Regions from separate parts of the Dorea sp. AM13-35 genome, predicted to be linked through region 1. Evidence: riboswitches for the same ligand, from Rfam matches in the RefSeq annotation. Region 1 holds a riboswitch; the other holds the start of a gene.

Region 1 (3,744 bases):
ATATTGATCATCCTGGCGCTTGGATTTATGGGTAATGCAGTACAGTCCAATTCCATCGCAGCAGCCTTCCATACAGCATTTGGTGTGCCACAGGCAGCAGTTGGTGTTGTAGTTGCACTGATCGCGTTATTTGTATTCGTAGGTGGTATGCAGCGTATCGCAAAAGTAACAGAGACGCTCGTACCAATCATGGCAGCTTTCTATATTCTTGGTGCGCTGATTGTTATTATTTATAATTATAAGAATATTCCATATGCATTCCAGGCAATTGTCGTTGGAGCATTTAATCCGTCAGCAGTATCCGGTGGTGCTGTGGGTGCGACATTAAAACTTGCACTTACAAAAGGTGTTGCAAGAGGATTGTTCTCTAATGAGGCTGGTATGGGTTCTACCCCACATGCGCATGCAGTTGCAAAAGTAGATCATCCGGTCGAGCAGGGATTTGTTGCAATGATCGGTGTATTTATCGATACGTTTATCGTACTAAACCTGACAGCATTTGTAATTATTACAACGAAGTCTATTCCAAGTGGTAAGACAGGTGCAGAGTTAAGCCAGTATGCATTCTCTACATTGTATGGAAAAGGTGGAGATATCTTTATCGCGATTTGTATGTTCTTCTTCGCATTTTCAACAATTATTGGCTGGTATTTCTTTGGACAGGCAAATATTAAGTATCTGTTTGGACCAAAAGCTGTAAAAGTATATTCCGTATTAGTTGCTGTGTGCGTAGTGCTTGGATCACTTGCACAGGTAGATCTCGTATGGAATATGGCAGACTGCTTCAACTCCATGATGGTAATTCCGAACTTTATCGGTCTGATTGTTCTGAGCGGTACGATTAAGAAGTTGCATGATGATTACTATCAGAACTTTAAAAAGAATAAATAGATATTATCTATAAGTGGATGAAATGCAGGACAATCATAAATGTTGTTTTTTATAGACGTTTTAATAAATATTATAAAATCGACTAATAAATATAACAAAAATCAGGAATGGAAATTGTGCATACTCACTAAAATAATATTAATTAGTATAATGGGTTGCAAAAAAAGTTACAATAAGTTATTATAGATACAGGCAATAAATAATATAAAAAATGTCTATGAAAATTGTGTAATGATTTTCTATGAAAAGAATATTCGTGGGATGATGTTTTCCAAGAGAGAGTTGAACGGATCAGCCGCCGAAGAGGCAAGCCGGACATACATGGTGGGTATGCAAAAAGGTGAAACTTTCAGGCAAAAGGACTGGAAAATGTACCACATTCTGAATCTTGTGCTGTGTGATAAAGCTTATCGATGATTTCAATTTATCAGGGCAAAAGACAGGAAGGACGCCGTAGATATAATGGTATATCTGGACGTCCTTTTTTATTTGGAATACCGATGACTTTTATTGTATTTATCGATTGCCGAGGCAACAGGCCGGAAAGGAGGATACGGTTCAGGATGAACAGGGGGAAATATATAGTCTTGACCAATAATCCACTGGTCTTCGATAAGCTTGAGAAGACGCACGAAGTAATATATCTGGAAACTACTTATGAAGGACTTCTCCGGGAAGTCAGAGACAGAATACATGACGGACATTTACTTCTGACGCATCCGTTATCCGGAAGCGTGAAGCCAAATGAGACACCATACAAATCGGTTTTGATTTCAGCTGGAAAGGAGGAAGTGGACAGAAGGTCGCTTACGATTATAGAAAATGCAATCGATGCATGCCATAAATTCCAAGATAAGACTGGACGATATGGAGAAAGCGTACTGGAAGATTTTCAGTTGATTGACTGGACTCTGCTGGAAAGCGGCCTGGCATCAGCAGATGCCTGGTAAGTCATTGAGTGAGGTTGTCGAGCGTTGCAGCTTAAACAATATAATTTTTTTAAGGAGGGAACTTAAAGTGAGATTAGAAATGGGACACATTTACATCAAGGATATTCAGTTTGCATCTGAGTCAAAGATTGAAGACGGAATCCTTTATGTATCCGAAGAAGCCGTTAAGGCAGTAGCTCTTGAGGACGAAAAGATTAAGAGCGTATCATTTGACATTGCAAAACCGGGTGAGTCTGTAAGAATCACACCTGTTAAAGATGTTATCGAACCTAGAGTTAAAGTTGAAGGAAGAGGAGGAATCTTCCCGGGAGTTATCTCTAAAGTAGACACAGTTGGAGAAGGAAAGACTTACGCATTAAAAGGAATGGCTGTTGTTACAGCTGGTAAGATCGTGGGATTCCAGGAAGGTATCATTGATATGACAGGTCCTGGAGCAGATTACACACCATTCTCCAAGACATTAAACCTGGTTATGGTATGTGAGCCAATTGACAATATCAAACAGCATGAATACGAAAAAGCAGTTCGTTTCGCTGGATTCAGAGTTGCAACTTACATTGGTGAGTTAGCACGTGATCTGACACCGGATGAGACAAAAGTTTACGAGACATGTACAATTAAAGAAGGAATGGAAAAATATCCGGATCTGCCGAGAGTTGCATATGTACAGATGCTTCAGAGCCAGGGACTTCTTCATGACACATATGTATATGGTGTAGATGCTAAGAAAATCGTTCCTACAATTTTAAGCCCTACAGAGATCATGGACGGAGCAATTGTTTCCGGTAACTGTGTATCTGCATGTGATAAGAACCCTACATATGTTCATCTGAACAACCCGGTTGTACATGACTTATTTGAACAGCACGGAAAAACATTAAACTTTGTTTGCCAGATTATCACAAACGAGAACGTATATCTTGCTGATAAACAGCGTTCTTCTGACTGGACAGCAAAACTTTGCAAGATGTTAGACCTGGATGGAGTTATTGTATCTCAGGAAGGATTCGGTAACCCGGATACAGACCTTATCATGAATTGTAAGAAGATTGAAGCAGAAGGCGTTAAGACTGTAATCATCACAGACGAGTATGCCGGACGTGATGGAAAATCTCAGTCACTTGCTGATGCTGATCAGGCTGCTGATGCAGTAGTAACAGGCGGAAATGCAAACCAGGTAGTTATCCTGCCGAAACTTGACAAAGTAATTGGAACTCTTGACTATGTAACAAAGATTGCTGGTGCAAGTGAAGAGACACTGCGCGAGGACGGATCTCTTGAAGTTGAGCTTCAGGTTCTGACAGGCGCAACAAACGAAACTGGTTTCAATAAACTGAGTGCAAGATAAGGAATGGAGGATATAGAATAATGGCTAAATTAAAAGTTGTTCATTACATCAATCAGTTCTTTGCACAGATTGGTGGAGAAGAAAAAGCAGATTACCCGGTTGAACTGCGTGTTGGCGAAGTTGTTGGACCAGGTATGGCATTAACACAGAATTTTAAAGATGAAGCAGAGATCATTGCAACAATCGTATGTGGTGACTCTTATTTCAACGAGAATCTTGAAAAAGCAAAAGCAGAGATTCTTGAGATGGTTAAAGAACAGGCTCCGGACATCTTTATTGCAGGACCGGCTTTCAACGCTGGACGTTACGGAGTTGCCTGCGGTACTATCGCAGCAGCAGTTCAGGAAGAACTTGGTATTCCTTCCCTGACTGGTATGTATGTAGAGAACCCAGGTGCTGATATGTTTAAAAACCAGGTATACATGGTCTCTACAAAGAACAGTGCAGCAGGTATGAGAGACGCTGTTAAGAAGATGGCTCCTCTGGCTGTTAAACTTGGAAAAGGTGAGAAAATCGGTTCTTCTGCAGAAGAAGGATATATGCCGAACGGTATTC
Region 2 (3,744 bases), on a different contig from region 1:
GCATGGTTCAGGTCCTTGTGGTCCATGTTCAGAAGTATATTACGACCGCGGTGAGAAATATGGTTGCGGACGTCCGGATTGTACAGTAGGATGTGAATGTGATCGGTACATGGAAATCTGGAATAACGTATTTACACAGTTTGACAATGACGGACACAACAACTACACAGAACTTGAACAGAAGAATATTGATACCGGTATGGGACTGGAGCGTCTTGCATGTATTGTGCAGAATGTAGATTCTATGTTTGATATCGATACAATGAAAGCACTGCGCGACCATGTATGCCGCATTACAGGTGTATCTTATGGAACAAGCGATGAGACAGATGTTTCTCTCCGTGTTATCACGGATCATATCCGTTCTGTCACGTTTATGATCTCTGACGGAATTATGCCGTCCAACAGTGGAAGAGGTTATGTGCTGCGGCGTCTGTTGCGTCGTGCCTGCCGTCATGGACGACTGCTTGGCATTGAGAGAGCATTCCTCGTAGAACTGGCACAGACTGTTATCGATGGTTCCAAGGATGGATATCCGGAACTGGAAGAGAAAAAAGACTTTATTTTCAATGTCATTGCAAAAGAAGAAGCGCAGTTTAACAAGACGATCGATCAGGGACTGTCTATTCTTGCTGACATGGAAGCAGATATGAAAGCAGAAGGTACAACCGTACTTTCCGGAGAGAATGCATTCAAGCTTTATGATACTTATGGATTCCCGGTGGATCTGACAAGTGAGATCCTGGAGGAAAAGGGACTGACATATGATAAAGAAGGCTTTGAAAAAGCACAGAAAGAACAGCGCGCGAAGTCCGAAGGAACTTTTGGAACACACAGTTACAGTGGTACAGACGCAAGCGTTTATGATGCGCTTGATCCGGAACTGACAACAGAATTTGTCGGATATGACAATATGGAAGCAGAGTCAGAAGTTACAGCACTTACAAGTGAAGAAGAGATTGTAGATGCACTCTCTGACGGAGAAAAGGGAACGGTCATTGTAGCGAAGACTCCGTTCTACGCAACAAGCGGTGGACAGGAAGCTGATAAAGGCGTGATCCGCAGTGCAGACGGTGAATTTGTAGTAGAAGATGTTGTAAAACTTCTCGGTGGCAAATTCGGACATGTCGGTCATGTGACAAAAGGCATGATCAAAATCGGTGATAAAGTGACAATGGAAGTTGATCGTGAGAACCGTGCACTTGCTGCAAATAACCACAGTGCAACACATCTGTTACAGAAAGCACTCCGCATGGTGCTTGGAACACATGTAGAACAGGCTGGATCTCTGAACAATGCGAACAGACTTCGTTTTGACTTTACGCATTTTTCTGCTATGACAGAAGAACAGCTCAAAGAAGTAGAGGCAATCGTCAACAGAGAAATTCGTAATCATCTTCCGGTTGTTGTGCGCAACATGCCGATCGAGGAAGCAAAAAAGACAGGAGCAGCGGCTCTGTTTGGTGAAAAATACGGAGATATTGTACGTGTTGTCAGCATGGGAGATTTCTCTATTGAGTTCTGTGGTGGTACACATGTGGCAAATACCGGTGATATCATGGCATTTAAGATCCTTTCCGAGTCCGGTGTCGCAGCCGGTGTGCGCCGTATTGAAGCACTGACTTCCAAAGGACTGATGGATTATTACGAGGAACAGGAGCAGAAGCTTCACGAAGCTGCGAAGATGTTGAAGACAACTCCGGATAATATGGAAGAGAAGATCAGTCATCTGCAGGCTGAGAATAAGGCATTGAAGAGCGAAGTGGAGAGCCTGAAGGGCAAGCTTGCCAAAGATGCTATAGGTGATGTGATGAATCAGGTGACAGAAGTTGTCGGTGTGAAACTGCTCGCCGCAAAGGTAGATGGCGTGGATATGAACGGACTCCGTGATCTTGGTGACCAGTTAAAAGACAAGCTTGGCGAAGGTGTTGTCGTGCTTGTATCGGCTACAGATGGTAAAGTCAGCCTGATGGCTATGGCTACCAAAGGAGCAATTGATAAAGGCGCACATGCAGGTAATCTGATCAAGGCTTGTGCATCATGCGTTGGCGGTGGTGGTGGTGGCCGCCCGAATATGGCCCAAGCTGGGGGCAAGAAGCCGGAAGGCATGAATGATGCACTCACAAAAGCGAAAGAAGTACTGGCTGAACAGCTTGCATAAGTGCACTTTAGAAGTATGAAAATACGCAGATAATAGTACAATAAAATACAATGGAAATAAAGAAAGATACATTTTCTACAAAAAAGTGAAAATGTATCTTTCTTTTTTATAGATAATAACTATAATGACTGTTGCAATTGCCTATAAATAACAGAAAAGTTAAAAAATAAACAATTATTGACAGATAATTCAAGGGCTGTTACAATAAGCCTGTCAAAATAAAAGAAAAGTGATCGGGTGATGAACCTAAGAGAGATTATTAGCAATAAGTAATAGCGCCGAAGGGGCAAGAAGTAATTCGAAACTCTCAGGCAGAAGAATTGGGTTCGGACGAAGCTCTGAAAGAAAGCAGACAGGGAGGCAGGAAGTCCTGAAATAGGACATGTCTCTTATTTTTTTGCTCCGACAAACTTTTAACGGAACAAGACCCGCTGACAGAGCAGTTCATGATGAGAAAAAAGGAGGATTTTTATCATGGAATTAAAAACGCCACTCTATGATGCACATGTGAAGGCAGGAGGTAAGATCGTACCATTTGGAGGTTACCTTCTTCCGGTACAGTATGAAGCAGGTGTAATCAAAGAACATATGGCTGTTCGTACTCAGGCAGGACTATTTGATGTATCTCATATGGGAGAAGTTTTATGCGAAGGAAAGGATGCACTTGCAAATATCCAGATGATACTGACAAATAACTTTGACAATATGGTGGATGGACAGGCAAGATACAGTCCGATGTGTAATGAACATGGCGGAACAGTAGACGATCTGATTGTTTACAAACATTCCGATGATCATTACTTTATTGTTGTCAATGCAGCAAACAAAGATAAAGATTATCAGTGGATGTTAAATCATCAGTTTGGAGAAGTCAAATTTACAGACGTATCTGCTCAGTATGCACAGCTTGCACTGCAGGGACCAAAAGCAATGGATATCTTAAGAAAGCTGACAGCAGAAGAGAACATTCCTCAGAAATACTACCATGCAGTATTCGACACAGAAGTAGCCGGAATCCCATGTATCATTTCCAAGACAGGATACACAGGTGAGGATGGAGTAGAATTATATCTGCCAAGCGAGTATGCAGAGAAGATGTGGGATACACTTCTTGAAAATGGAAAAGAAGAAGGACTTATCCCGTGTGGTCTTGGAGCAAGAGATACACTTCGTATGGAAGCAGCAATGCCACTTTACGGTCACGAGATGGATGATGATGTTTCACCGCTGGAGACAGGACTTGGATTCGCAGTGAAGATGAAAAAAGATGACTTCATCGGTAAGAAAGCTCTGGAAGAACATGCAGAACTAACGAGAAAGAGAGTAGGTCTGGAAGTTATTGGAAGAGGAATCATCCGTGAACATCAGGATGTATATGCAGACGGCAAAGTGATCGGACATACAACATCCGGTACAAAAGGTCCTTTCATTGACAAGGCTGTCGGAATGGCATTACTGGAAACTGCCTATACAGATGTAGGAACAAAATTACAGGTAGATGTCAGAGGACGTATGATTGATGTAGAAGTTGTAGCACTTCCGTTCTATAAGAGAGCAAAATAAATATAAGGATGCCAGGGAAA

What was found. Region 1 has a riboswitch for glycine ahead of DW152_RS09290 (GrdX family protein). Riboswitches for the same ligand answer to the same signal wherever they lie in the genome.
Region 2: it holds a riboswitch for glycine, as region 1 does, so the genes downstream of both, gcvT (glycine cleavage system aminomethyltransferase GcvT) here and DW152_RS09290 (GrdX family protein) in region 1, are expected to answer to the same signal.

The regions. Positions count from the first base shown of each region.
Region 1 covers NZ_QUCZ01000007.1:139,651-143,394, forward strand. Annotated here, with positions in the region: gene DW152_RS09285 (alanine/glycine:cation symporter family protein) at 1-891, shown strand, start outside; glycine riboswitch at 1,154-1,266, shown strand; gene DW152_RS09290 (GrdX family protein) at 1,455-1,841, shown strand; gene DW152_RS09295 (glycine/sarcosine/betaine reductase component B subunit) at 1,909-3,189, shown strand; gene grdB (glycine reductase complex selenoprotein B) at 3,210-3,744, shown strand, end outside.
Region 2 covers NZ_QUCZ01000008.1:60,714-64,457, reverse strand. Annotated here, with positions in the region: gene alaS (alanine--tRNA ligase) at 1-2,161, shown strand, start outside; glycine riboswitch at 2,399-2,494, shown strand; gene gcvT (glycine cleavage system aminomethyltransferase GcvT) at 2,636-3,724, shown strand.